DNA from 3 places in the Streptomyces sp. 2-1 genome. Region 2 is predicted to be linked to each of the others. Evidence: riboswitches for the same ligand, from Rfam matches in the RefSeq annotation. Region 2 holds a riboswitch; each other region holds the start of a gene.
What was found. A riboswitch is a leader RNA that binds a small molecule or an ion and turns the genes downstream of it on or off. The one in region 2 is predicted to bind cyclic di-AMP.

Region 1: it holds a riboswitch for cyclic di-AMP, as region 2 does, so the genes downstream of both, ACN20J_RS42355 (NlpC/P60 family protein) here and ACN20J_RS35450 (M23 family metallopeptidase) in region 2, are expected to answer to the same signal.
Region 3: it holds a riboswitch for cyclic di-AMP, as region 2 does, so the genes downstream of both, ACN20J_RS26660 (M23 family metallopeptidase) here and ACN20J_RS35450 (M23 family metallopeptidase) in region 2, are expected to answer to the same signal.

The regions. Positions count from the first base shown of each region.
Region 1 covers NZ_CP183383.1:9,661,500-9,670,783, forward strand. The annotation lists gene ACN20J_RS42325 (MDR family MFS transporter) at 1-1,318, opposite strand, end outside; gene cobF (precorrin-6A synthase (deacetylating)) at 1,508-2,278, opposite strand; gene ACN20J_RS42335 (DUF309 domain-containing protein) at 2,359-2,871, opposite strand; tRNA gene ACN20J_RS42340 (tRNA-Pro) at 2,973-3,046, shown strand; gene ACN20J_RS42345 (SDR family NAD(P)-dependent oxidoreductase) at 3,114-3,908, opposite strand; partial or broken gene ACN20J_RS42350 (AfsR/SARP family transcriptional regulator) at 4,324-5,063, shown strand; cyclic di-AMP (ydaO/yuaA leader) riboswitch at 5,348-5,520, shown strand; gene ACN20J_RS42355 (NlpC/P60 family protein) at 5,616-7,121, shown strand; gene ACN20J_RS42360 (DUF4394 domain-containing protein) at 7,226-8,086, opposite strand; gene ACN20J_RS42365 (tetratricopeptide repeat protein) at 8,271-9,284, opposite strand, start outside.
Region 2 covers NZ_CP183383.1:8,052,965-8,062,248, reverse strand. The annotation lists gene ACN20J_RS35465 (GNAT family N-acetyltransferase) at 1-1,337, opposite strand, end outside; gene ACN20J_RS35460 (HPr family phosphocarrier protein) at 1,628-1,909, shown strand; gene ACN20J_RS35455 (GntR family transcriptional regulator) at 2,219-2,914, opposite strand; gene ACN20J_RS35450 (M23 family metallopeptidase) at 3,219-3,992, opposite strand; cyclic di-AMP (ydaO/yuaA leader) riboswitch at 4,005-4,165, opposite strand; gene ACN20J_RS35445 (M16 family metallopeptidase) at 4,415-5,803, opposite strand; gene ACN20J_RS35440 (M16 family metallopeptidase) at 5,800-7,179, opposite strand; gene ACN20J_RS35435 (DNA gyrase/topoisomerase IV subunit A) at 7,559-9,284, shown strand, end outside.
Region 3 covers NZ_CP183383.1:6,006,417-6,015,700, reverse strand. The annotation lists gene trmB (tRNA (guanosine(46)-N7)-methyltransferase TrmB) at 1-260, shown strand, start outside; gene ACN20J_RS26670 (PrsW family intramembrane metalloprotease) at 411-1,709, shown strand; gene ACN20J_RS26665 (aldo/keto reductase) at 1,809-2,753, opposite strand; gene ACN20J_RS26660 (M23 family metallopeptidase) at 2,884-3,933, opposite strand; cyclic di-AMP (ydaO/yuaA leader) riboswitch at 3,945-4,100, opposite strand; gene ACN20J_RS26655 (PP2C family protein-serine/threonine phosphatase) at 4,390-5,508, opposite strand; tRNA gene ACN20J_RS26650 (tRNA-Met) at 5,656-5,729, opposite strand; gene ACN20J_RS26645 (dihydrofolate reductase family protein) at 5,887-7,026, opposite strand; gene ACN20J_RS26640 (MarR family winged helix-turn-helix transcriptional regulator) at 7,176-7,712, shown strand; gene ACN20J_RS26635 (GTP cyclohydrolase II) at 7,865-8,491, shown strand; gene ACN20J_RS26630 (hypothetical protein) at 8,550-8,957, shown strand; gene ACN20J_RS26625 (hypothetical protein) at 9,059-9,284, opposite strand, start outside.

The DNA of each region.
Region 1 (9,284 bases), 1.6 Mb from region 2:
TGCCGAACGAACTGCCCAGCGTACGGAAGAAGGTCACGCCGGACGTCGCGGTGCCCAGGTCGGTGTACTCGACGGTGTTCTGTACGGCGATGGTGAGCACCTGCATGCACAGACCGATCCCGGTGCCCAGGACGAACATGTAGAACGACGCGAGCCAGGCGCTGGTGCCCGGGCCCATCAGGGAGAGCAGATACAGGCCGACGCCCATGACCAGGGACCCGACGATGGGGAAGACGCGGTAGTGGCCGGTCTTGCTGACGACGTTGCCGCTGAACACCGACGCGATGAGCAGCCCGATGACCATGGGCAGGGTGCGCACGCCGGAGACCGTGGCCGAGTCGCCGTCCACGTACTGCAGGAACGTCGGCAGGAACGTCAGCGCGCCGAGCATCGCGAAGCCCACGATGAAGCTGAGGATCGAGCAGACCGTGAAGACGGGGTTGCCGAAGAGCCGCATCGGCAGCATGGGCTGGTCCGCGCGGGTCTCCACCCAGCAGAACACCGCGAGGGCGACGACACCGCCCGCGAAGAGGCCGATGATGACCGGCGAGCTCCAGGCGTACTCGTTGCCGCCCCAGCTGGTCGCCAGGATCAGGGCGCTGGCGCCGACGGCCACGAAGGCGATGCCCAGATAGTCGATGACCGGGCGGGAGGGCGACTTCACCACCGGGATCGTGCGGGCCGCGGCCACGACGACGAGGATCGCGATCGGGACGTTGACGTAGAAGCACCAGCGCCAGGTGAGGTGGTCGGTGAAGAGGCCGCCGAGCAGCGGGCCGATGACGGTGGCGACACCGAAGACGGCACCGATGGCGCCCTGGTACTTGCCGCGCTCGCGCAGCGGGATCACATCGGCGATCAGCGCCATCGCGGTGACCATCAGACCGCCCGCGCCGATGCCCTGCACGCCCCGCCAGACGATCAGCAGCATCATGTTCGAGGCGAGGCCGCAGAGGAACGAGCCGGTGATGAAGATGATCGCCGACGCCTGGAAGACCACCTTGCGGCCGAACAGGTCTCCGAACTTGCCGACCAGCACCGTCGCGACGGTCTCCGCCAGCAGATAAGCGGTGACCACCCACGACATGTGCTCCGCACCGCCGAGGTCCGACACGATCGTCGGCAGGGCCGTGCCCACGATCGTCTGGTCCAGTGCCGCCAGCAGCATTCCGAGCATGATCGTCACGAAGACGATGTTGCGTCGGCGCTTGTCCAGCACGGGCGGCTGGGCGGGGGCCGCCTCGCCGGCGGACGGCGGCTCGGTGGCGTCGGTGGTCGTCACATCCGTCAGCTTCACACCGGGTGGTGGCGCCTGCATGCGGGGCAGTCCGCACGGGTGCGGGGCGCTGCCGCGGTGGTTCGGGGCAGCGGTGGGGTGGCTCGGCGTCCCACCGCGGGAAGTCCGGTGCGTCGGCTGCGGGTGCGCCGTGGCTGGGCGCGCAGTTCCCCGCGCCCCTTCGGGGCGCTGCCGGACCCCGCGTCTGCGGCATGATCCGCCGGAACGGCCCTAGTCCCGCGGGCGTCGGCGCAGCAGGTACGTGTCCATGATCCAGCCCTTGCGGTCGCGGGCCCGCTCGCGCAGTTCGGCGATGCGCGGGGCCGTTTCCGCGAGGGGGCCGGAGGCCAGGATCTCGTCGGGCGTGCCGATGTAGGCACCCCAGTAGATGTCGATGTCCTGGTCGGCGTACCGCTGGAAGGCCTGGTGCGCGTCGAGCATGACCACCACGTCGTCGACGTCCTCGGGGAAGCCCTGGGCGAGCCGGCGGCCCGTGGTGATCTGCACGGGCCGGGCCACGCGGTTGAGCCCGGTGCGGTGGCGGGCGACCAGCGCCGAGACGCTGCTGATGCCCGGCACCACGTCGTGTTCGAAGGAGACCGCGCCCCGGTCGAGGATCTCCTCCAGGATCCCCAGCGTGCTGTCGTACAAGGAGGGGTCGCCCCAGACGAGGAACGCCCCGCTCTCGTCCTCGCCCAGCTCCTCGGTGATCAGCCGCTCGTAGATGTCGGCACGGGCACTGCGCCAGTCCCCGACGGCGGGGGAGTAGCCCGCGCCCCCGGCGGCCCGGTCCCGCTCCGGGTCGCGCGCCTCGACCAGGCGGTACGTGCCGTCCGGCAGATGCGCGTCGAGAATGTCACGGCGCAGCTGGACGAGGTCCGACTTGGCCTCGCCCTTGTCGAGGATGAAGAACACGTCCGTGCTCCTCAGCGCCTTGACCGCCTGCAGGGTCAGTTGGTCGGGATCGCCCGCCCCGATGCCGATGACATGAATCTTTCGCACGCCCCGAGTCTGCCCCACGCCACCGACAGTCCCGTCACCGCGTCCGGCGGAGGCGTCCGGCCCCCGGCCCCGAGCCGCCGTCAGGCCCCGCCGCCCCGCAGCCGCGGCGCCCGCACCTCCGCGTCCACGGCCGCCCCGTCCTTCTCCACCGTGTCCGCCAACTCCCGCGCCCACGCGGCCAGTCCGACCAGGTCCAGCCCGTACGGCCGCGACCGCCCGCTCTCCGCCGCCCACTGCTCGACCGCCCCGGCGCCCCGCCGCAGCAGCCGCGCCCCGCCCGTCACGTTCCCCCGGGCCGCGTGCGTGAGCCCCACCGCGAGCTGGGCGAGCCCGCGCCACAGGGCCCGCTCCTCGTCGGGGCCCGACTTCCACGCGTCCTCGAAGACCTCGTGCGCGTGGAACGGTTTGCCCGCCGTCAGCAGCGCCTGCGCCTCCGTGACCGTCTCCTCGGGCGCGCGCACCACCCCTTCGGGCTGTCGCTCCACCCCGTCGGTCCCGTACGGCAGGGGCCGCCCGAGTCCGTCCCGGGGCCGCGCGTTGCGCGCCCGTCCCTCGGCGTCCCGGTCCCGCCCGTCGTCAGAAGCACTGGTCATTCGGCGATTGTCCCTCGCCCCACGCCACCTTCGAAGCAGCACCGGGGGTGGGGTAGTGTTCTGTCTGCGCGATCACGTGGTTCTGCCGCGGCGAAGCGCATCGGGACGTGGCGCAGCTTGGTAGCGCACTTGACTGGGGGTCAAGGGGTCGCAGGTTCAAATCCTGTCGTCCCGACTCGTACGAGTCGTAGGTCAGGGGCGGTTTCGGAGGAATCCGAAACCGCCCCTTGATCATTTCGCCGTCAGGGCAGGATCGAGTCGATGTAACCCCCGTCGACGCGCAGCGCTCCGCCCGTCGTGGCCGACGCCTGGTCGGAGCTGAGGTAGACGACCATGTGGGCGATCTCCTCGGGCTCGATCAGCCGTTGCAGGAGGGACTGCGGCCGGTGCTTCCGCATGAACTCGCGCTGTGCCTCGTCCCAGGGCAGGTCGCGGTCGACGAGTTCGTAGACGAAGTCCTCGACGCCGCCGGTGTGGGTGGGGCCGGCGATGACCGAGTTGACCGTCACCCCCGTGCCCGCCGCCTGCTTCGCGAAGCCGCGGCCGACGGCGAGGAGCGCGGTCTTGGACATGCCGTAGTGGATCATCTCGGCCGGGATGACGACCGCCGAGTCGCTGGCGATGTTCTGGATCCGGCCCCAGCCGCGCTCCGTCATGCCCGGCAGGTACATACGGATCAGCCGCACCGCGGCCAGCACGTTCACCTCGAAATAGCGCCGCCACTCCTCGTCGCTGATCTCCAGCGGGTCGGCGGAGCCGAAGATGCCGAGGTTGTTGACGAGGATGTCCACGTCCGGCAGCGTCTCCAGGACGCTCTGCGCGCCCTCCTCGGTCGCCACGTCGGCGGCCACCGGGACGAAGTCCGCACCAGGCACCTCCGCCGCCAGCCGCTCCACGCCCTCCGCGACCCGCTTCTCGTTTCGGCCGTTCACCCCCACTTGGGCACCGGAGCGCGCGAGTCCGGCGGCGATCGCCGCGCCGATGCCCTGCGTCGAGCCCGTCACCAGGGCGGTGCGGCCCGTCAGATCGATCTGCATGTGGAACCAGTCCCCTTGCGCTGCTGTCCGTCCGTGCCGGTACGTCTGCCGTCAGCCTGGCGGCAGGGGGATCGCCCCGCCACTCCGGCCGACGCCGACGGGCACGACCTCGGCTGCGTATGCCCACTCGGCCACGAGTGACACCCGGGCCGGCTCCTGCCCCCGCGACGCGCCGACAGGCCCTTCGGGGCATTCGGCCGGCCACGGCAGGATGGCGGTCATGCGATTTCGACTGCTCGGCCGCCTGGAGCTGGTGAATGCCAACGGCGCGGTCGTCCCTCCCGGCGCCGTGTCCCGGGCGATCGTGGGACGGCTGCTGCTCGCCCACGGGGCGGTCGTGCAGCGCGACACCCTCGTCGACGAGTTGTGGGCGGAGCGCGAGACCAAGAACCCGGTCGGCGCGCTTCAGGTCCAGATGGCCAAGCTGCGCGCGGCCTTCGCTGCGCGGGGCGAGGACGGTCGTCTGCTGTTCGGCCACGGCGGGTACCGGATCGTCCTGGGACCGGAGGACGAGGTCGATGTGCCCGTCTTCGAGGCCGCGGTCCGGGAAGGCCGCGAGCACCTGGCGGCCGAGGAGTACGAGAAGGCCGAGAGCAACCTGCGGCTGGGACTGTCGATGTGGAGTGGCCGCGCCCTGGACGGCCTGGAGGGGCGGGTCTTCGAAACCGAGCGGACCCGCCTCGAGGATCTGCGGCTGGGCGCTCTGGAGGACGTCGCCACCGCGGGCCTCGAAGTCGGTCGGCCCTGGTGTCCCTCGCACCGCTCCGCGAGCGGTCCCGGACCCGTCTCATGCTCGCGCTCTACCGCTGCGGGCGGTTCACGGAAGCCCTGGAGGTCTACGAAACGGGCCGACGGCTGCTGAAGTCCGAGCTCGGTGTTGTCCCCTCACTGGAACTGCGCTCCCTGCACGCCGCGATCATCCGCCACGAGCCGTCCCTGCAGGGGCCGGCCTCCACGTCGTACCGCATGACCTCGACGCGCACGGATGTCCGGCCGGCACCCGGCGAGGGCAATCCGATCCGGCCACCCGAGCGCTGGATCGAACCCCTGGTCGCGGCAGCTCCGGCCGCGCCCGCGCACCCCAACGCCCGGGGCCAGCAGGCCATGGCCGCCGTGGTGGAGCGTGCCGTCCACTGCCGCGCGTACCGCCGGTGAACTGAGTGGGTGACGGGTACCGGCTGTCCCCGGGACAGCCGGTACCCGTCACCCGAGCAGCCCGGAAGGAACGCTGCCTTCGCCCTCTTGCCGGAGTAATGGCGGGAGCGGCGGGAGCGGCGAACTGTGAGAAGTCGCTGAAGTCCGGTGATGTCTCGACCCGATACGACGAAGGTCACAGTTATATATCGGACACTTCGCACTTCAATCTTCACACGAGGTGCACATGTTGGCTAAGTTGACGGACAGGACGCACGACTCCCTCCGGTGAACCTCGCCGGGTCGCGCGGCCTCCGCCGAATCCGGTGGCCCACGCGGCGACCGGAACCGGGGACCCAACCGAACTTTGGGGTGAATCGGCCCAACCGCCCGACAGGGCAAGGGCCGTAGGGCATACCTTCCGGATTCCTCGCCCGAACCCGACAGCTAACTCGGTAGGCGGAGCACGGAAGGAGTACGGCTCCCATCGCGCCGGAACGAACCCCGCGCCCCGGAGGCAGCAACCTCCCGGGTATACCCCGGCCCGCCCTCGCGACGGCGGCCGCCACCTCAGTGGACCTCTACTCCTCGGCCGGCGGCTCCTCGCCCGCGAGAGAGGACGACAAGCCGAGTCGCGAAGAGGTCCAGCAGAGGATCAGCAGCCTCTACGACCAGGCAGAGACCGTCAGCGGGAACTACAACGCGACCCGGGCGATGAGTTCGGGGCGCACGCGCGAGCGTGTGACGCCCGGACCCGACACCGGGCGTGGGCGCGCCGACACGGTTGCCGCCCCTGCCCCCGCTCTGAACGACCGTGCCAAGCAGTGGTTCGACGTGGGGCGTTCGCAGCTGGGGCCCCTCATCCCCGCCGTGCTGCCGCCCGACAGAATGCCGGACCGCGGCCAGGACGCGACGCGGCCCAAGAGCCCCGGTGGCCGTTCGGAGGACCGGAAGCCCGAGGGGTCGGGTGGCCGTGCGCTGGAAGCGCCGAGTAAACCCCTCCTGGAGCTGACCGCCGGACCCGGTGCCGCTTCGACCGCCCGGCCCGTGGCGGAGTTGACCGCGGGGCCCATCGCCGCGCTGCCTGCCGTGCCGCAGGCGCGCCAGGAGGCCACCGCGATCCTGCCCGCGATCGCCGCCGATCCGCGGCAGTCGTTGAAGACCTCCAAGCAGCGGAACCAGAGCAAGCTCGCGAAGGCCCGTGAACTGCTCTCCGCACACACCGCCCGGCGGAGCGCGCCGGTGGCGGCCATCGAACCCCCTCCGGCGGAGACCGTCTGGGCCACCACCGAGGGGCAGGGCTACCGCCAGGCCGAGCCTGAATGGTGGCAGCCGCAGGCGCAGTCCCAACTACAGCCTCAGTCGGCCGGTTTCGGCATGGAACCGGCCGTCGACGCCCTGGGCGGCCCGGACCTGACGTTCGGCATGGGTCTGCCCGCTGCTCCGGTTCCAGCTCCGGTACCGGTTCCGTCAATCGCTCCGGCTCCGGTCCTGGCCCCTTCTCCGTCCATCGGCATGGACCTGCCCATGGGCCCGGACCTGTCGTTCGGTATGGCTCCGCCCATCGACACCCGTACGCCGATCGGCACGGGCATGCCCATCGGTTCGGACGGAGCTGCGAACCCGGGGTACGGCGCTTCGAACCCCGGCTACGGCGTCGCGGCCCCGGCATACAGCGGCGGGTCGACCCCGGGATACGCCGGAGCGACCCCCGGATACGGCGGAAAGGCGGCGACAGCGGTCGACTTCGCCCGGGAGCAGATCGGCAAGCCCTGTGTGTGGGGAGCGATGGGGCCGGGCTCGTACGACTGCTCCAGCCTCACCCAGGCGGCCTGGAAGGCGGCGGGGGTCGCACTCCCGCGCAATGTGAACGATCAGGCGGTCGCCGGTATGGCGGTCCCCCTCTCCGACATCCGTCTCGGCGACCTGGTCCTCTTCCAGGGGCAGGTCGGCCATGTCGGCATCTACAGCGGCAACGGCATGATGGTCCACGCGCCGAGCCCGGGGGCGGCCATCCGCGAGGAGTCGATCCACTGGGCCGGCGAGTCGGCGATCCACAGCGTGATCCGGCCCGCCTGACCCGGAGTCGTATCCGACCCAGGGGCCGTATCGCTGCGCGCACGAGGCGCCGCCCGATACGGCCCCTGATCGTCTCGTTCCGGAGACGGCGGTCCGCGAAAGTGTCAGCTCATGTCGAGCGAGACGGCGACGTCGGTGATGGCTATGGGGAACTGGTCCACACTGGTCGTGGCTCCGGTGAGCACGTCGACGGTGTAGAACGTCGACGTCGAGGCACCGGCCGGGGTCAGGGTGGCGAAGGCCGTGTTCGAGATCGTCTTGCCTGCGCTCAGATCGCTGAAGATGTCGAAGCCCGCGTTGACACCGGCGTCGAAGCCCAGTGAGCCGGTCGGGACCAGCAGGCCGTTGGCGGGCGGCGACTGGATGACGACCTGGTCCGAGGTCGTGTTGATGTCGAACAGCGTCGTCGCGGTGGCCGAGTTCAGGTCGTTGTTGGTGTAGGCCGCTCCGGTGACGCCGTGGGTCGTCGCCCCGTCCGTGGTCAGGGGGGTATTCGTGGCGGTGCTGCTGTTGGCGAGGTTGTGCGCCAGGTTCTGACCGGTGTCACTGATGATCCGCAACCGGTCGGCCGCGGGGTTGAAGTCGACACCGAAGTTCGTGCCCTGCAGCGGAACACTGAGCTGCGAGACCTTGGTGACCAGCGGGTTCGGGACCGCGGGCGGGATCTGGACCGTGTAGATGCCGCCCTTGTTGCCGACCAGGTACAACAGTCCGTTCTGTACGCGGAAGTCGAGCCCGACGACGGCGGTGTCGCCGACGAGCCCGTCGATGCGCTTGAACCAGTTGAGCGTGCCGGGGTCGTCGGTGTTGAACGCGGCCATCAGCGTACCGTCGGCCGAGATGCCGAACGCCAGCAGACGGGGCGGCGCCGCGTGGCTGGTGCCCGGCGTCGCCACGACGAGTGCCGCCATGGCGGACGCGGCCGCGACCGCCGCGGCCAGTCTCTTCTTGAGCCCTGCTTTCATCGCTATTTCCTTCTCGGTCGGCGTGAGCGCGAGCGCGCGCTGTGGCAGAGGTGTTGCCGCCTGGCCCGTAAGGCCGGAGCGACAGGCGGCGACGGCAAGCTATGGGGCAGGACTGGACGTCCACTGGACGGTGGTTGAACGGTCGACCGGCGAGGGCTCCGAGGGCTCCGGGGGCTCTGCGGGTTCACGGCCCCGAAGTGGTCGACGCCGCGGTGGCCGCCACCCACGACCCCAGGGCCCGGCGGGCGCGCTCGGCGCCCGCGTGCGCCCGTGCCAGCTGGTCGTGTTCACCGGTGACGGCCGCGACCGTCGCCGCGGTGGAGTGGTGGTCGAGCGCCTCGTCGTGACGGCCGCTGCCGTGCAGCGCCTCGGCCAGGCCGTTGAGCGCCGACGCCTCGCCGTAGCCCTCACCGTTCTCACGGAACAGTTCGAGGGCCCGCCGCTGGCAGGTGACGGCGGCCTCCAACTCGCCCTGCCCCAGCCGGATGTCGCCGAGTCCGGACAGCGCGTACGCCTCCCCGCCGTGGTGCCCCAACTGCCGGAAGAGCGTGAGCGCTTGCTCCTGGCACTCGGCCGCGGACTCCGAACGGCCCAGCCGCAGAAGGGCGTTGCCGAGGTGGGAGAGGGTGCGGGCGCGGCCGATCCGGTCACCGGTCAGATCGTGCAGGGCGAGGGCCTGCCGTTGGTGGTCGGCCGCCTGCTCGTACTCGCCCAGCCGCAGACACACATTGCCGAGGTTCGTGAGGGTGCGCGCCTGTCCCACCTGGTCGCCGGTCTCCCGGTAGAGGGTGAGGGCCTGTTGATGGTCGTGCGCGGCGTCGCGGAGGCTGCCCAGCCGCCAGTGGACGTTGCCGAGGTTGGACAGGGTCCTGGCCCGCCCCGCCCGGTCGCCCGTCCTGCGGTGCAGTTCGAGGGCCCGTACGAGATGGTCCTCGGCCGATCCCGCGTCGGCGAGCCGCCAGTGCACGACCCCGAGGTTGGTCAGCGCGTGGGCCTGTCCGCCCAGGTCACCGAGCGTCTCGGCGGCCCGCAGGGCGTGGCGGTGGATCTCCAGCGCCTCGGTGTGGTGACCGGAGTCGAGGTGGCGGAACAGCAGGGCTGCCAGGCGGACGGCGTGCCGGGGGCTTCCGCGGTCCGCGGCCACCGCGCAGACGGCGGCCAGTGTCGGCCGCTCGGCGTCCAGCCACGCCCGTGCCGC
Region 2 (9,284 bases):
TTCGCCGCCGCGGTGCGCCGCGCGAGGCGGGTGAACTTCCTCGGGTTCCCGATGGATTCGAGGTACATGAGGGCGACATCGGTGTCGGGGTCGTCGTACCAGTACTGAAGGACGTCGTTGCCGGACACGTCCGCGCGGTTGCCCGAGGAGATGAACGTCGACACACCGGTCACGCCCGTGACCCCGCCGCCGCGCCGGTGCAGCCGGGACAGCAGCGCGATGCCGATGGCGCCGGACTGGGCGAACAGACCGATCCGCCCGGCGCGCGGCATCTCCGGCGCGAGCGAGGCGTTGAGCCGCACGTCCGGGGAGGTGTTGATGACTCCGAAGGCGTTCGGTCCGATGATCCGCATCCCGTACGTACGCGCCTGGCGCACCAGCTCGCGCTGGCGCTCCCTGCCTTCGGGGCCGCTCTCGGCGTACCCGGCGGAGACCACGACGAGCCCCTGCACCCCGTGTTCACCGCACTCGGCGACGACTTCGGGGACGCGCTCGGCCCGGACGGCGACGACTGCGAGGTCGACGGGCTCGGGGATGTCGCGGACGGAGCCGTACGCCGGCACTCCGCCGAGCTCCTTCTCCTGAAGTGCCCCGTTCACGGCGTAGAGGCGACCGGTGAAGCCCGCTTCGCGGAGGTTGTCCAGGACGCTGCGGCCCACCCCCCCGGGTGTGCGGCCCGCGCCGATGACGGCGACCGAGCCCGGCGCGAGGAGCCGGGCCACGGAGCGCCCCTCCGCCCGCTGCTCCCGCGCGCGCTGCACGGCCAGCGAGCGGTCGGTGGGCTCCAGGTCGAACTCCAGACGTACGACGCCGTCCTCGAAGTGGCGCTTCTGCTGGTACCCGGCGTCCGTGAAGACCTTGATCATCTTGTTGTTGGCGGGCAGCACCTCGGCGGCGAAGCGGCGGATGTCGCGCTCACGGGCGACGGCCGCGATGTGCTCCAGCAGGGCGGACGCCACGCCGCGGCCCTGGTGGGCGTCCTGCACGAGGAAGGCGACCTCGGCCTCGTCCGCGGGGGACGACGCGGGGAGGCCGTCGGCGTTGATGCGGTCGTAGCGTACGGTGGCGATGAACTCGCCGCCGACCGTGGCCGCGAGTCCCACCCGGTCCACAAAGTCGTGGTGCGTGAAGCGGTGGACGTCCTTGGCGGACAGGCGCGGATACGGCGCGAAGAAGCGGTAGTACTTCGACTCGTCGGACACCTGCTCGTAGAAGCTGACCAGGCGGTCGGCGTCGTCGGCCGTGATCGGCCGGATGCGCGCGGTGCCGCCGTCGCGCAGCACGACATCGGCCTCCCAGTGAGCGGGGTACTCGTGCCGGTCCGGCGAGGTCTGCATGGGGCCCAGAGTACGGCTCGGGTCCGACAACGGCCGGTCCTGGTCGCGGGGGTTCATGTCCCGGGAACGTGTCGGTGCGCGTCGGTACCTGTCCCCGGGTTCGTGTTCCAGGGGGTCACGCCCCACGGGTTCACGTCCCGGCTACGGCGGGCTCGCGTCCGGCAGGGGCGCGAGGCAGTCTTGGGGGACCGAAGCCGCCTCGGGCCCGGTTTCCGCGGCCGCTCGGGGCACGCTTCACGATATGGAACAATGGTCTAGACAACCGTGAGACACCTGAAGGGCAGCATCACATGGCTGAGCGCCGCGTCAACGTCGGCTGGGCCGAGGGCCTTCACGCCCGTCCCGCCTCCATCTTCGTCCGGGCCGCCACGGCCTCCGGCGTCCCCGTGACGATCGCCAAGGCCGACGGCAACCCCGTCAACGCCGCCTCGATGCTCGCGGTTCTCGGCCTCGGCGCCCAGGGCGGCGAGGAGATCGTCCTGGCCTCCGACGCCGAGGGCGCGGACGCCGCGCTCGACCGCCTGGCGAAGCTGGTCGCCGAGGGCCTTGAGGAGCTCCCCGAGACCGTCTGATCTCTCGGACCACGTACGGCGGAGCCGCGTCGACCCGTATCGGGTGACGCGGCTCCGCCGTTTCCGCCTGCAGGCCGCGCGCTGCTTTGTGGCCTCACGCACTGTTTTTCCCGTGCGTCACACCGTCTCGCGGCTTTTCGCCGCACTCTCGGGCATCGTCCGGGCTTTTTGGGATGCCCGCGCACCGCGTTCCACTCATCCTGGTTCCGCGCATGCGGAAATCACGTGCGCGGAAATTCCCGGCACGTGAAAAAAGGGGCAGCAGAAATAGACCCCTGCAAATAACTCTCTTTGTATACGGCGCCACTGTTAATGCCGCAGGCCCGCCGTGTTTACGGGATGTTGCGAAGTCCTCACACGCTCCGCGCGATCGGAGCCGCCGGGAAAGCGCAGCCGGTGCGCGGCCATCGCCCGCTCGGTGTGCAGCGCCGTGATCGCCCTGGCCCGGTCGTTGTCGCCGCGCGCGACGGCGTCCACGATGGCGCCGTGCTCGGCCCAGGACTCGGCGGGGTGGGCGGGCGCCTCGACCGAATACATCCAGGCGATCTTGTGCCGCAACTGGGCGAGCGTGGACGTCAGCACGGGGCTCCCCGAGGCCTGTGCGAGCGTCTCGTGGAACCAGCCGCCGAGCGAGCGCAGATCCTCGCTGTTGCCCCTCCTGGCCCGCTCCTGGCCCAGCCTGACCAGGCCGCGCAGCACCTTGAGGTGCGCCTCGGTGCGACGCTGGGCGGCGCGCGCGGCCCCAAGCGGCTCCAGCAGCATGCGCATCTCCAGGAGATCGGCGGCCTCCTGCTCGGTGGGTTCCGCGACGCACGCGCCCGCGTGCCTGCGCGTGACGACGAATCCCTCCGCCTCCAGGGTGCGCAGGGCCTCCCGCACGGGGACCCGCGAGACGCCGTACCGGCGCGCGAGCAGTTCTTCGGTGAGCCGGCTGCCGCGCTCGTAGACACCCGCGACGATGTCGTCACGGATCGCCGTGCATACCGAGTGCGCGGGAATACGCATGACCGGACCTCCGCCTTAACCCCCGCGAAACGCGGTCGATTGACGCTTGTTCGGTGACTCTATTGCAGAGAACGGGAAATTCCGATGGCGGACCGGAATCCGTGGCTATTTTTTGGACACACCCGGCTTCTGAACAGGCAGTCGTCCGGTGCAAAGTCGGCCGGGAAGTGGCCGAGAAGCCATCAGGAAGTGATCAGAACCGCGCGAAGGCCCCGGCTCGGTGAGCCGGGGCCTTCGGGAGAGCTGCCGCGCGGGAGAGCCGTCGCGTGGGAGGGCTGCCGCGTGGGAGGGCTTGCGCCCGCCGTCAGACGTTCACGCCGTGCTGGCGGAGGTACGCGAGCGGGTCGATGTCCGAGCCGTACTCCGCGCTCGTCCGCGCCTCGAAGTGCAGGTGCGCCCCGGTGACGTTGCCGGTCGCCCCGGAGAGGCCTATCTGCTGGCCCGGGGTGACCGTCTGGCCGACCGAGACACCGAGGGAGGACATGTGCCCGTACTGGGTGTAGGTGCCGTCGTTCATCTTGATGACGACCTCGTTGCCGTACGAGCCGCCCCAGCCGGCCTCGACGACGGTGCCGGCGCCCACCGCGTGGACGGCGGTGCCGCTGGCTGCGTGGAAGTCGATGCCGGTGTGGCTGCCAGAGGACCAGACGGCGCCGCCGGCCTTGTAGCCGGTGGAGACATACGAGCCGGAGATGGGCGCGGTGTACGACTTCAGCAGGCGCTCACGCTCAGCTGCGCGGGCAGCGCGGGCCTTGACCTCGCGCTCCTTCTTGGCCTTCTCCGCGGCTTCCTTGGCACGCTCCTTGGCGGCGGCCTCGGCCTTCTCGCGGGCGGCGGTCTCGTCGGCGGCCTGCTGCTGGGCGGCGGCCTGCGCGTCGATCTGGTCGGCGACCGTGTCGCCGATGGTGATCGCCTGGGTCAGGGTCTGCTCGGCGGGGCTCTCGGCGGCGAGTGCGGGAGCAGCCAGGGTGCCGACCACACCGGTGGTGGCGAGTGCGGCGACGCCGACGGTCCGGTTGGTCGTGCGCTTCATACGGCTGGGACGACGGTGCTTCCCGGTGGCGCGAGTGAACGCCATGAAGTGGCTGGTCCTTTCCTTCCTTCTCGCCTACCGGGTTAGCTGACGGGTTCGGAGCAGGAAGGTCTCCTACGGACCCCCTTCGGGAAGGGCGTCCGATTCACCCCAGGGACTTCATATGGGTCCCCGGCTCCCCTGGCTCGCGCCGTACGGGGACTCGGCGATGACTGTCCGGTGCCGCGGGCGCGGCGCACTGCCTGACGAACAGCCGGACCGACGCTAAGCGGGGCGTCTTTCAATCAACAAACGGATCAAGGGTTTTGAGGCGCATGCCACAGGGCAGACACGCAACCTCCCTATCAATACGGACAACCAGTGGTTCGGGTGATGAAGTCCGGGCAAAAGGAGAACCCAGGCGACTCTTCCGTCACCTGGGTTCTCAGCGGAACGGCCCGGTTCCACTGCGCCTTCTACTGCGCGCTCTACTCCGCTGTCACGACGCTGACTTCGCCGATTCCGAGGGCCCTGACCGGCTCCTCGATCTGCGCGGCGTCACCGACGAGGACGGTCACCAGACGGTCCACCGGGAAGGCGCTCACGGCGGCCGCGGTGGCCTCCACGGTGCCGGTCGCGGCGAGCTGCTGGTACAGCGTCGCCTGGAAGTCGTCCGGCAGGTGCTGCTCGACCTGGTCGGCGAGCGTGCCCGCGACGGCGCCCGCCGTCTCGTACTTCAGGGGCGCCACGCCCACCAGGTTCTGCACGGCGACGTCGCGCTCGGCGTCGGTGAGGCCCTCGGCCGCGAGGGTGCGCAGCACCTTCCAGAGGTCGTCGAGCGCCGGGCCGGTGTTCGGGGTGTCCACGGAACCGCTGATGGCGAGCATCGCGGCGCCCGTCCCGTCCGGCGCGGAGCGCAGCACCTGGCCGAACGCCCGCACACCGTAGGTGTATCCCTTTTCCTCGCGCAGGACGCGGTCCAGGCGTGAGGTGAGGGTGCCGCCGAGGCAGTACGTGCCGAGCACCTGGGCGGGCCACACGCGGTCGTGCCGGTCGGCTCCGATACGGCCGATGAGCAGCTGCGTCTGGACGGCTCCGGGACGGTCGACGATGATCACGCGGCCGGTGTCGTCGGCGGTGATCGGCGGAACGGGGCGGGCCTCGGCCTGCGATCCCGTCCAGGCGCCGAGCGTGTCCGCGAGCAGCGCGTCGAGGTCGACGCCGGTGAGGTCGCCGACCACGACGGCGGTCGCGGTGGCGGGGCGTACGTGCTTCTCGTAGAAGGCGCGCACGGCCGCCGAGTCGATCGCGGTGACCGTCTCCTCGGTGCCCTGGCGCGGGCGCGACATGCGCGAGGTCGCCGGGAAGAGCTGCCGGGAGAGCTCCTTGGCGGCGCGGCGGGCCGGGTTGGCGGTCTCGTGCGGGATCTCGTCGAGCCGGTTGCGCACCAGCCGCTCGATCTCGCTGTCCTCGAACGCGGGTGCCCTGAGGGCGTCGGCGAGCAGACCGAGCGCCTTGGGGAGCCGGGAGACGGGGACTTCGAGGCTGATCCGTACGCCGGGGTGGTCGGCGTGCGCGTCGAGGGTGGCGCCGCAGCGCTCCAGCTCGGCGGCGAACTCCTCGGCGGAGTGCTTGTCGGTTCCCTCGGTGAAGGCACGCGCCATGATCGTGGCGATGCCGTCCAGGCCCTGCGGCTCGGCCTCCAGCGGGGCCGCCAGGAGGATCTCGACGGCGACGACCTGCTGGCCGGGGCGGTGGCAGCGCAGCAGCGTCAGGCCGTTGTCGAGCGCGCCGCGCTCGGGGGCCGGGAAGGCCCAGGGCCTGGCCTCGCCGGCCTGGGGCTGCGGGTGGAATTCCATCGTGGCGAGCTCGGTCACTTGGCCGCCTCCTCGTCGGTGTCGTCAGCGGCGTCGGTCTCTTCGGCCTCTTCGGCGACGGTCTCTTCGGCCTCTTCGGCGACGGTCGGCTCGTAGACCAGCACCGCGCGGTTGTCGGGGCGCAGGCGGGCCTTGGCGACCTCCTGGACCTCCTCGGCGGTGACGTCGAGGACGCGCTGGACGGCGGTGAGGGCGAGCTGCGGGTCGCCGAACAGCACCGCGTACCGGCACAGTTCGTCGGCGCGGCCCGCGACCGTGCCGAGGCGGTCCAGCCACTCGCGCTCCAACTGGGCCTGGGCGCGCTCCATTTCCTCGGCGGTGGGGCCCTCCTCGGCGAACCGGGCGAGCTCCTCGTCGACGGCGGTCTCGATCACCGGCACCTCGACGTCGCCGGACGTCTTCACGTCGAGCCACCCCAGGGAGGGCGCTCCCGCGAGGCGCAGCAGGCCGAACCCGGCCGCGACGGCGGTGCGGTCGCGGCGTACGAGCCGGTTGTAGAGCCGGGACGACTCGCCGCCGCCGAGCACGGTCAGGGCCAGGTCCGCCGCGTCGCACGCGCGCGTGCCGTCCTCCGGAAGCCGGTAGGCGGCCATCAGCGCGCGGGCCGGGACCTCCTCCTCGACGACCTCGCGCAGCTGCTCACCGATGGTCTCGGGCAGCGAACCGTCGCGCGGGGCGGGCTTGCCGTCGTGGCCCGCGATCGAGCCGAAATACTTCTCGACCCAGGCGAGCGTCTGCTCCGGGTCGATGTCTCCGACGATCGACAGAACGGCGTTGTTGGGCGCGTAGTAGGTGCGGAAGAACGCGCGGGCGTCCTCCAGGGTGGCCGCGTCCAGGTCGGCCATCGACCCGATCGGGGTGTGGTGGTAAGGGTGGCCCTCCGGATAGGCGAGGGCGGTCAGCTTCTCGAAAGCGGTGCCATAGGGGACGTTGTCGTAACGCTGCCGGCGCTCGTTCTTGACGACGTCCCGCTGGTTCTCCATGGACTCGTCGTCGAGCGCGGCGAGCAGCGAGCCCATGCGGTCGGCCTCCAGCCAGAGGGCGAGCTCCAGCTGGTGGGTGGGCATGGTCTCGAAGTAGTTGGTGCGCTCGAAACTGGTCGTGCCGTTGAGCGAACCGCCCGCGCCCTGCACCAGTTCGAAGTGGCCGTTGCCCTTCACCTGGCCCGAGCCCTGGAACATCAGGTGCTCGAAGAGGTGGGCAAGTCCGGTGCGGCCCTCGACCTCGTGGCGCGAACCGACGTCGTACCAGAGGCACACCGCCGCGACCGGGGTCAGGTGGTCCTCGGAGAGCACCACACGCAGGCCGTTGGCCAGGCGGTGCTCGGTCGCTGTCAGGCCGCCGGAACCGGCCTCAGCTGTGGCCGTGTGACCCATGGGCATGTACGTCCCTTCGATCGCGGAAAACTGCTGAATTCCTGCTAGTCATGCCACTGTATGCAAGCGCGCGGACAGCTGGCGAAGTTCCCGCGGCGCGTACGCCGAGAGCGAGAACGCGGGCAGCGCCGGGAGCCCGTACGCTCGTGCGGCCGCACGGCCTCCGAAGCCCTGTGCGGGCACGCGGATTCGCCGCTTCCGAGGCCTGTGGAAAAGGCCGAGAAGGCGGCCCGCCACGCCTGTTGGGGCAGCCGGAGACACGGCTCGGGAGGCCCGTACGGACGGGTCGTGGTCCACGTTGTCAGTGGGCCGGTCCACAATGGAGCCCGTCAGAACCCGTTCATGCCCCGGCAGAGACTGTGAAGGAGTCGCAGCAGCGATGGCCCGCCGCAGCACGAAGACCCCGCCGCCAGACGACTTCGAGGAGCGCATCCTCGACATCGACGTCGTCGACGAGATGCAGGGCTCCTTCCTCGAGTACGCGTACTCGGTCATCTACTCCCGAGCCCTGCCGGACGCCCGCGACGGCCTCAAGCCGGTGCATCGCCGCATCGTCTACCAGATGAACGAGATGGGCCTCCGTCCCGACCGCGGCTATGTGAAGTGCGCCCGCGTCGTCGGCGAGGTCATGGGTAAGCTCCACCCCCACGGCGACGCGTCGATCTACGACGCCCTGGTCCGCCTGGCCCAGCCCTTCTCCATGCGTCTGCCCCTGGTCGACGGCCACGGCAACTTCGGTTCGCTGGGCAACGACGACCCGCCGGCCGCCATGCGGTACACCGAGGCGCGGATGGCCGACGCGACGTCCCTGATGACGGAGTCGATCGACGAGAACACGGTCGACTTCTCACCGAACTACGACGGCCAGGAGCAGGAGCCGTCGGTCCTCCCGGCCGCCTACCCGAACCTCCTGGTCAACGGCTCGTCGGGCATCGCGGTCGGCATGGCGACGAACATGGCGCCGCACAACCTCGGCGAGGTCATCGCGGCCGCCCGTCACCTGATCCGCCACCCCGGCGCCGATCTCGAGACGCTCATGAAGCACGTCCCGGGCCCCGACCTGCCCACGGGCGGCCGCATCGTGGGCCTCACCGGCATCAGGGACGCGTACGAGACGGGCCGCGGCACCTTCAAGATCCGCGCGACGGTGGCCGTGGAGAACGTGACGGCGCGCCGCAAGGGCATCGTCGTCACCGAGCTGCCGTTCACCGTCGGCCCGGAGAAGGTGATCGCCAAGATCAAGGACCTGGTCGGCTCGAAGAAGCTGCAGGGCATCGCGGACGTCAAGGACCTCACCGACCGCAACCACGGCCTGCGCCTGGTCATCGAGGTCAAGAACGGCTTCGTGCCGGAGGCCGTCCTGGAGCAGCTCTACAAACTGACGCCGATGGAGGAGTCCTTCGGCATCAACAACGTGGCGCTGGTGGACGGCCAGCCGCTCACGCTGGGCCTCAAGGAACTCCTGGAGGTGTACCTCGACCACCGCTTCGAGGTCGTGCGCCGCCGCAGCGAGTTCCGCCGCACCAAGAAGCGCGACCGGCTGCACCTGGTCGAGGGCCTGCTGGTGGCCCTGATCGACATCGACGAGGTCATCCGCCTCATCCGCTCCAGTGAGAACTCCGCGCAGGCCAAGCAGCGCCTGATCGAGCACTTCTCGCTGAGCGACGTCCAGACGCAGTACATCCTGGACACGCCGCTGCGCCGGCTCACCAAGTTCGACCGCATCGAGCTGGAGACCGAGCGCGACCGGCTCAACGGCGAGATCGACGAGCTGACCGGCATCCTGGAGTCGGACTCCGAGCTGCGCAAGCTCGTGTCCTCCGAACTGGCCGCGGTGGCCAAGAAGTTCGGCACCGAGCGGCGCACGGTCCTGCTGGAGTCCGCCGGTTCCGCCGCCACGACCGTGCCGCTCCAGGTGGCCGACGACCCGTGCCGTGTGCTCCTGTCGTCGACGAAGCTCCTCGCGCGTACGGCCAACGGTGACCCCTTCGGGGAGAGCGACGGCAAGCGCGCCAAGCACGACCTGATCCTCTCCGCCGTCCCGGCGACGGCACAGGGCGAGATCGGCGCGGTCACGTCCGCCGGCCGGCTGCTGCGGATCAACG
Region 3 (9,284 bases), 2.0 Mb from region 2:
AGTTCCTCACCCTCGCCGCGTCCCGCCTCAAGCCGGGCGCACTGCTGCACTGCGCGACGGACTGGGAACCGTACGCCGAGGTCATGCTCGAAGTCCTCACCGCCCACCCGGACTTCGAGAACACCCAGCCGGACGGCGGCTACGCGCCACGCCCCGACTTCCGCCCCCTGACGCGTTTCGAGGGCCAGGGCCTGGACAAGGGACACGTGGTGAACGATCTGCTCTTCCGCCGCGTACGGCATACCGCGGACAGCGAGTAGGGCCGCACGCCACACAACACACGAAGTACGGGCTGAAGACGCACACAAGGCGGAGCCACACAACGCACCGCCCGGCACCGCCCCCCGCGCCTCGCGCCCCCGACAGTGCGCTCTCGCGGCCCACGCCCCTCCCTCGTTAGGGTCTTTGTCATGGCCACCGGTCCCCCGCTCCCACCGCACCCCGGCTTCCCTCCCGGCATCCCCGCCGGAGGCGCCCCGCACTGGTGGCAGCGCAAGTGGGTCCGCTACAGCGCCCTGACCACCCTGCTCGCCCTCTCCGGCCTCGTCATCCTGGCCCTGGTCCGCAAACAGACCGGCACCGAGGGCTTCCTGGTGGGCCTGGGCCTGGCCGTACTGCCGGTCCCGCTCCTCGTCGCCGCGTTCCGCTGGCTGGACAGAGTGGAACCGGGCCCCTGGCGGAACCTTCTCTTCTCCTTCGCTTGGGGCGCCTGCGCCGCCGCACTGATAGCCATCGTCGCGAACAGCTTCGCGACGAGATGGATAGCGACGGCGACGGCGGACCCGTCCAGCGCCGACACCCTGGGCGCGACGGTCATAGCACCGATAGTCGAGGAGTCGGCGAAGGCAGCAGCCGTCTTACTCGTCTTCCTGTTCCGCAGGCGGGAGTTCACGGGAATCCTGGACGGCGTGGTGATAGCCGGAGTCACGGCGACCGGCTTCGCGTTCACCGAGAACATCCTGTACCTCGGTACGGCGTTCGGCACGGACCAGCTCAGCGGCGGCAGCGGCATCGCGTCCGTCACGGCGGCGACCTTCTTCGTACGCGTGATCATGTCGCCGTTCGCGCACCCGCTGTTCACCGTGCTCACGGGCATCGGCTTCGGCATCGCGGCGCTCTCGGCGGACCGCCACCAGGTACGCCGCGTACTGCTCCCGATCATCGGACTGCTGCTGGCGATGGGCATGCACGCGATGTGGAACGGCTCGTCGACGTTCGGCGAGTACGGCTTCTTCGCGGTCTACGCGGCGTTCATGGTCCCGGCGTTCGGCCTGCTGACCTGGCTGGTCATCTGGACCCGCCAGCGCGAACTGGGCACGATCCGCGACGAACTCCCCGCGTACGCGATGGCGGGCTGGCTGACGGCCCCCGAGCCGTTCGTCCTCGGCTCGATGAAGGCACGGCGGCTGGCCCGCGAGTACGCCACGCACCACGGCGGACGCGCGGCGGGAAGGGCGGTCGCGGAGTACGAGGCGTACGCGACGTCGCTGGCGTTCCTGCGCCACCGGGGCCGCAAGGGCCGAGCGGGCGCCGACTTCGTCGTAAGGGAACGGGAACTGCTCCACGAACTGTGGGCACGCCGCGAACCGGCCCGCCCGGCCCTCCTGTACGCGGCCCGGGCGACGGCTCCGGCACCGGTGGCACCGCAGTGGCAGGGCTACGGTTACCCGGCGCCAACGCCGTACACGTACAACCCGTACCGCTCGTAATAGGCGCGACCCCAAACCACAACGCGAACCCAAAAACGCAACCGCACCCCCCCAGCCCAAACCCCAGACGAATCCCCACCCCCAACCCCACCCCACCCCTCAGCCAGAAGCCGAGGTGAGCCTCCCCAGCTCCCCCTCCGTGAGGACGAGCCCGGCCACCCCCAGCAACGCCGGAAGCTGCTCGACCGTACGAGCGCTGGCGATCGGCGCGACGACGGTCGGCCGGGAGGCCAGCCAGGCCAGGGCCACGGTGGCGATCTCGACCCCGCGCTCCCGAGCGACCTCGTCGAGCGCGGCCAGCACCCGCGGCCCCCGCTCGGACTCCAGATGCGCCCCCGCGGACCCGGCCCGCGCGCTGTCGACGACGGAACCCGCCCGGTACTTGCCGGTGAGGAAGCCCGAGGCGAGCGAGGAGTAGGGGACGACGGCCAGACCGGCCCGGGAGGCGACGTCACGCAGCGGACCCTCGTACGAGTCGCGGGAGACGAGGTTGTACCGGGGCTGCAGCGCGACGTACCGCGCAAGGCCCTCGCGGTCGGAGAGGTCGAGGGACTCCTGGAGCCGCTCGGGGGAGAGGTTGGACGCGGCGATCGCGCGCACCTTGCCGGCGCGGACGAGCTCGTCCAGGGCGGTGATGATCTCCTCGACCGGCACGGACGGGTCGTCGAAGTGGGTGTAGTACAGGTCGATGTAGTCCGTCTTCAGCCGCCGCAGGGAGGCATCGGCCGCGGCCTTGATGTTCGCCCCTGACAGACCCTTGTACCGGGGGTGCGCACCGACCTTGGTGGCGACGACGACGTCGGCGCGGTTGCCGCGCGCGGCGAGCCAGTCGCCCAGGACGGTCTCCGACTCACCGCCCTCGTTGCCCGGCACCCAGGCCGAGTAGGTGTCGGCGGTGTCGACGAAGTTCCCGCCCGCGGCGGTGTACGCGTCGAGCACGGCGAAGGACTGCGCCCGGTCGGCGGTCCAGCCGAAGACGTTGCCGCCGAGGGAGAGCGGGAAGACGTCGAGATCGGACGAACCCAGCTTGCGGAGAGAGGTCATGGGTGGGTCAACGGCCGTACCGGACGGCCGTATTCCGCACCCAGGAACCTCTCAAGCCCTTCTTACCGGCGTACCGGTTGAGCTCTTACGAAGTGAGCTCTTACGAAGTGAGCCCTTACCGGGTGAGCCCTTACGGGGTGAGCCCCTTGCCACGCAGCCACGCCATCGGGTCGATGCCGTCGCCACCGCTGGTGTGGACCTCCAGGTGGAGGTGCGCCCCGGTGACGTTGCCGGTCGCGCCCACGCGGCCGATGATGTCGCCGGTGGCCACCTTCTGCCCGACGCTGACACCGATCGACGACTGGTGCGCGTACCAGAGCTCCGTACCGTCGTCGAGCGTGAGGACCGTGCGGTAGCCGTACGAGCCGTTCCAGCCGGCCTCGGTGATCGTGCCGCTGTGAACGGCCTTGATCGGGGTACCCGTAGGAGCGGCGAAGTCCAGACCCGTGTGCTGACCGGACGACCACAGCGCACCGGACTGCCCGAAGGTCGAGGTGATCGTGTACGAGGAGGTGGGCAGCGTGAACTGCTTGGCGAGCTCGGCGAGGCGCGCGGCCTCGGCCTTCTCCTTGGCCTCCTGGTCCGCCTTCTTCTTGGCGGCGGCGACCTTGGCCTCGGCGGCGTCCCGCTCCTTGGCGGCCTGGTCGGAGGCCTTCTTCGCGGCGGCGGCCTCGGCGGCCCGCTGGGCCTCGCGGTCCACCTGGTCCTGCTGCCGCTCGGCCTGGAGCATGATGCGGGCGCGCAGGGCCTCGCCCGCGTCCGAGTTGCCCTCCTCGGCGTCGGCGGCGGTGAGGCCGACGGCGGTGATCGGAGTGCTGGAGCCCTCGGGGGCGTCGTCGTCCGAGAACGGCGAGCCGACGTTCGGCAGGTCGGGGATCGAGATCGACACCGGGGGCTTGCCGGTCTGCGCGGTGGCCATGCCACCCGCACCGACGGCGGCTATGACACCGACGCCCAGAACGGTCGAGCTACGGGCGAGTCCACCGCCGCGCTGCTTGGCGACGCGGTGCCGGCCGCGGACGGGAAGGACGGTCTCCGCGCTGGGGTTCCAGACCTCCCACGTCTCCTCGTCCTTACGAGCGCCGTAGGCGAATGTGTCGGGCTTCTTCTCACCCGAGGACTCACCCGTCAACTCATCCGGTACGAACGAGGGTGTGAGGGCAGACCGGTTGGACGCCACGTAGGCGCACTCCTTTCCTTCCTTCTCGCCTACCGGGTTAGCTGACGGGTTCGGAGCAGGAAGGTCTCCTACGCGCGTCAACCGCGGTGCGCTACACCGCGAAGACGAGCGATTCACCCCAAGTGGTGGTTCCCCGGTTCCCTTGCGGGATTCGGCGCGTGCGCACGGAGCCGACTCTTGTGACGGCTGGGACGACCGCGCTGCGTTATCGAACGTTAATAGACCCGGGCACCGGATTCCAAGCTGTTCCTGATGATCGTTACGGCTCTTGGCCTGGACTTACAGGTCATGAGCGGGGTAAATCGGGCGAGTTGATCGACATTCAGGAATAGCAGTCCTGTTGATGGTGCGTCAGTTGTTGAGCGGAGGGACGCCGTTCGACTACGAACGGTGATATGGCCCGCCGAAAGAGCGACGCATCTCACGCCCGCCGCCATCACATGTGGTGCCGTGCCCTCACGGCCGCCGCACCGCGAGCAGTGCCATGTCGTCGGCGGCACCGCCCCCGGTGTGCCGCAGGACGTCGTCCAGTACCGCGGTGAGCAACGCGTCGGGCCCGGGGAAGACCCGCCCGGCCAGCCGCCGCGCCGGATCGTAGAAGACGTCCCGCCGGTCCCGCGCCTCGGACAGCCCGTCCGTGTGGAAGAGCAGCATGGCCCCGCCCGGGAACTCCTCCTCCTGCGCGCGGTCGGGCCAGGCCCCCAGCTCCCCCGTCCCGAGCGGCAGCGCGGGCTCCGGCGCGGAGAGCGTACGTACCTCTCCGTCGCCGTACAGCAGAAGGGGCCCGGGGTGGCCGCGGTTCACGAGGCGTACGACCGGGGTGCCGTGCGGGATCTCGGCGAGCACGGCGGTGGTGAAGTCCTCGAAGACCGCGATGATGTCGCGCCGGACGCCTTCGCGTGCGAGTGCCCGCTCCAGCCGCTGGGCGACCGCCTCCAGGCTCGCCTCCTGCTCGGCGGCCTCCCGGAAGGCCCCGATGAGTACGGCGACGACGCCGACCGCTCCCATGCCCTTGCCCCGTACGTCGCCCACGAGGAGCCGTACGCCGTGCGGGGTGTCCTGCACGGCGTACAGGTCGCCCCCGATGAACGCGCCCTCCTGCGCGGCCTCGTACCGTGCCGCGATCTCGAGACCACCGATCCGCGCGGCCGGTTCGGGCAGTACGGCCCGCTGGGCGGCCTCCGCGATCTCGCGGGCGGTGGCGAGGCGCGCGTTGCCGCGTCCCACGAGCCGGTTGATGCCGACGGCGAGCACGGCGGCCGTGGCCACGGTGAGGACCTCGGTGACCGCGCCCGCGTCGAAGGCGAACCTGAGGTGCACGAGGGCCATGCCCACGGTCGCCGCGATGCCCGTCCACACGGTGGCGCCGAGCGAGAAGAGGGGTGCGGCGATGAGCACGGCGGCCGTGAAGAAGGGAGCCGCGGTGAAGTCCTGCGGGGTGAGCAGGTCGTAACAGACACCCGCGACGATCAGCAGCGCCGGCAGCGCGCGGACGAGGGTGCGCTGGTACGAGGCGGTTCTCTCCACGGGCTCGACGTCCACGGGCTCGACCCGCACCGGCTCCTGCTCCTCCACCTGTCCAGGCTTCCGGGAGCGGGGGTGGCGGGCGAGCGGACGAGGACCGGGCGGGTGAAGACGCCTGCCCGCCCGAACACCCGAGGAGATGCCCGGGAAACACCTGAGGCCGGAATCCTTGATCGGATTCCGGCCTCAGGCCTTCAGTAGCGGGGACAGGATTTGAACCTGCGACCTCTGGGTTATGAGCCCAGCGAGCTACCGAGCTGCTCCACCCCGCGTCGTTAAGACCACTGTACGCCATCCGCGGGACCCAAAGCACACGCGTTAACTTCGCCCGCACTTCACCGGGTGGTTTGGTACGAAACGTGCCGATCGGCGGTGCGGGTCGGCCTGCGCATCGGCCGTACCGACGGGAAACGGGCCGGTCAGGTCAGGTCAGGTCAGATGACGGTTGGGCGCCTTCGCGTCGGCCTCGTACTCCGGGAGTACCAGGACGTCGGCGCCGGCCGCGGCCAGCAGCCCGCTGCCGTCCGCGCCCGCCACGAAGGTGTCCGGCTCCCGCCAGGCGGTCACGACCCTGCGTACGCCCGCGTCGAGGATCAGCCGGGCGCAGGGCGCGGGCCGGGACGCGCGGCGGGCGCATGGCTCCAGGCTGCTGTAGACGGTGGCGGTCGCGAGCCGCGGATCACCCGGCTCGATCTTGGCGAGGGCGGCCTCCTCGGCGTGGGACACGGGGTCGGACTCACGGGAGTACCCGCGGGCCAGCTCCGTACCGTCAGCCGCGACGACGACCGCGCCGACGCTGAACGCGGTCTGCGAGGGCGGGCACTCGGCGGCCAGTTCGCAGGCGAGGGCCAGCCATCGGTGGTCGGCGGCGGAGGGTACGGTCCCGGTGCCGGGCGCGGTGGGGACGTACCGCATGAGGACGACGTCCCCCACGGGCCGCGTCTCGACCAGCCGCAGCCGGTTGCGGGGGCCGCCCGGATAGTCGCCGGGCCCGAACAGGCGGGGCGCGTCCGGCTCCCCGACGACGAGGGGCGCGAGGGCGAGCTGCAGTTCGTCGGCGAGGCCCTGGCGGAGGAGCTGGGTGTGGACGCGTCCGCCGCCCTCGACCATGAGCCGCCGTACGCCGCGTACGTCGTGGAGGTGGGTGAGTACGGCCCGCCAGTCGACGTCGGGGCCCACGGACGCGACGTCGACGCCGAGGCCGCGCAGCGCTTCGGTGGCCCTGGTGGCCCCCTCGTCGGTCGTGTAGACGATCTTCTCGCCGCCCGTGGACCAGAAGTTGGCGTCGGGGTCGAGGTCGCCGCTGCCGCTGACGGTGACCTTCAGCGGGTACTCGGGCCGTCCGGCGGCGACGCGGGCCGCGCGGCGCTCGGCGGAGTTGACGAGGAGCCGGGGGTTGTCGGCGCGCAGGGTGCCCGCGCCGACGAGGATCGCGTCGGACTCGGCCCGTACCTCGTCGACCCGGTCGAAGTCGGCCGGTCCGGAGAGCAGCAGCCGTCCGGGGCCGGTGTCGTCCAGGCAGCCGTCGAGGGAGACGGCGGCGGACAACAGGACGTAGGGGTGGGGCATGAACGCGCTCGCTTTCGGAGGCAGAGCAGGGGGCTTGGCCGGGCGGCGGCCCGGTGTCGCCCGGACGACGACGGTCTGGGCTCAGGGTGGGCTCGGACTGGGCTCGGGCGGGGCTTGGTTCAAGTTTGAAACAAACCTACACTGGGGGCATGACGACCCGCTGGCTCACCCCCGAGGAGCAGCGCGCCTGGCGCGCGTACATCGCCGCCTCCCATCTCCTGGAGGACGCGATCGACCGGCAGCTCCAGCAGGAGGCCGGCATGCCCCACCTTTACTACTCCATCCTCGCCAACCTCTCCGAGGCACCGGGCCGCAGCCTGCGCATGACGGACCTCGCGGAGAGCACGAAGATCACCCGCAGCCGGCTGACGTACGCGGTGACCCGCCTGGAGAAGGACGGGGCGGTACGCCGCGAGGACTGCCCCATGGACAAGCGGGGCAGCGTCGCGATCCTCACGGACGAGGGGATGGCCCTGCTGGAGCGCACGGCCCCCGGCCACGTCGAGACGGTCCGCACGACGCTCTTCGACAAGCTGACCCCGGAGCAGGTGGGGCAGCTGGAGGAGATCTGCACGGTGATCGCACGGGGCCTGGAGGGGGACGACCCGCAGGCGGCCCCGGACGACGTGCCGTGGCGGCGCAGGTCGAGCCCGTGCGCGGGAGGGTCGGCGACGGGCGACGCATGAGGCCCGCGGGGACACACGGGCCTCATGGCAACCACCGGAACCACCACAATCACCTAAATCCGTTGCTTCAACTTTAAAGCATGGGGTAGTGTCTCGATTCGAGGATCTGCTTCAAATCTGAAGCAGGTGAGAGATCGGACCGGGAGAACCGCATGCCCGACTACCCCGCCGCCACCCAGCGCTCGCGCGTCCGGGTGCCGCTGCGTTTCAACGACGGCTACAGCGTCGACGCCGAGCTGGTCACCTTCCACGGCCTGACCGACGGCCAGGAACACGTGGCGATGATCCTCGGCACCCCTTCGGCCACGCCCCTGGTCCGCCTCCACTCCGAGTGCCTGACGGGCGACGTCTTCGGCTCGTCCCGCTGCGACTGCGGCCCCCAGCTCCGCGAGGCGGTCGAACAGATCGCGACCCGCGGCGGCGTGCTCCTCTACCTCCGCCAGGAGGGCCGGGGCATAGGCCTCTACAACAAGCTCGACGCGTACGCCCTCCAGGACGAAGGCCTCGACACGTACGCCGCGAACACGGCCCTGGGCCTTCCCGAGGATGCCCGTGACTACACGGCGGCGGCCCAGATGCTGCGAGCCCTCGGCATCACGGAGCTGGACCTCCTCTCCAACAACCCCGACAAGGCGGAGCAGCTCCGCGACCTGGGCATCACGGTCGGCCACCGCGTCCCGACGGGCGTCTTCACCACGGCCCACAACGTCCGCTACCTCCGCGCGAAGGTCCTCCAGACCCAGCACACCCTGCCGCTGGCAAAGCTGACGGCGGGCTGATCCCGGCCCCCGCACACGGAAGGGGTGACTCCGCGCGCCCACAGGGCAGAACGCAGACATGGGGGACGACAGCGAGGCTCAGCGCATAGCGGAGGACGGCAGACTCTGGCAGCACACGCTGCACGAGAACACGATGCTGTTCCAGCGAGGCAACCTCTTCCTGGTGGGCCAGTCACTCTTCGCCGTGGCCTACACGACACTCCTCACCACGGAGAAACACCTCTCGGCAGCCCGCGTCCTGACCGCCTTCGGCCTGGTCCTGGCCCTCACCTGGCTCTACGTCGGCCACCGCCACCGCCTCTACTACCGCCACGTACAGGCGAGAGCGCTGGAACGCCTCCCCGACTACGCGGCCACATGGTCGACTTGGACGGGCCGCAGACGGGGACTGTCGATCACCCTGATCACTTACGTGTTGCCTTGCCTGGCTGTGGTGATGTGGGTGGCGTTGTTGCTGATCACTTGAGCCGGCGGCCGCCCGCCCGGGACACGGCCTGCCCTGCGCCTCGGATGGTCCCGAGGCGGAGGGCATCGGACGGTGTCGTCATCCGCCGGGCTCCAACCGCCCTACCTGGTAGCGGATGTTGGACGCCTCTTCGCCTCCTGGCTGGCCTGCCCGCCGTCCTCGGCATCCGGTGCAGGCAGGCGCATGCCCCGGGACTCGGCGACGCGCAGGGCGTCGGCCAGGCACTCGGCGAGGCGAAGACCGGCGTAGCGAACCTCGGTGTACGGCGATGTCGGGTCGTCCAGCACTGTGCGGGCCAGGCCGAGGACGTCAGCACCTGTGGCGAGC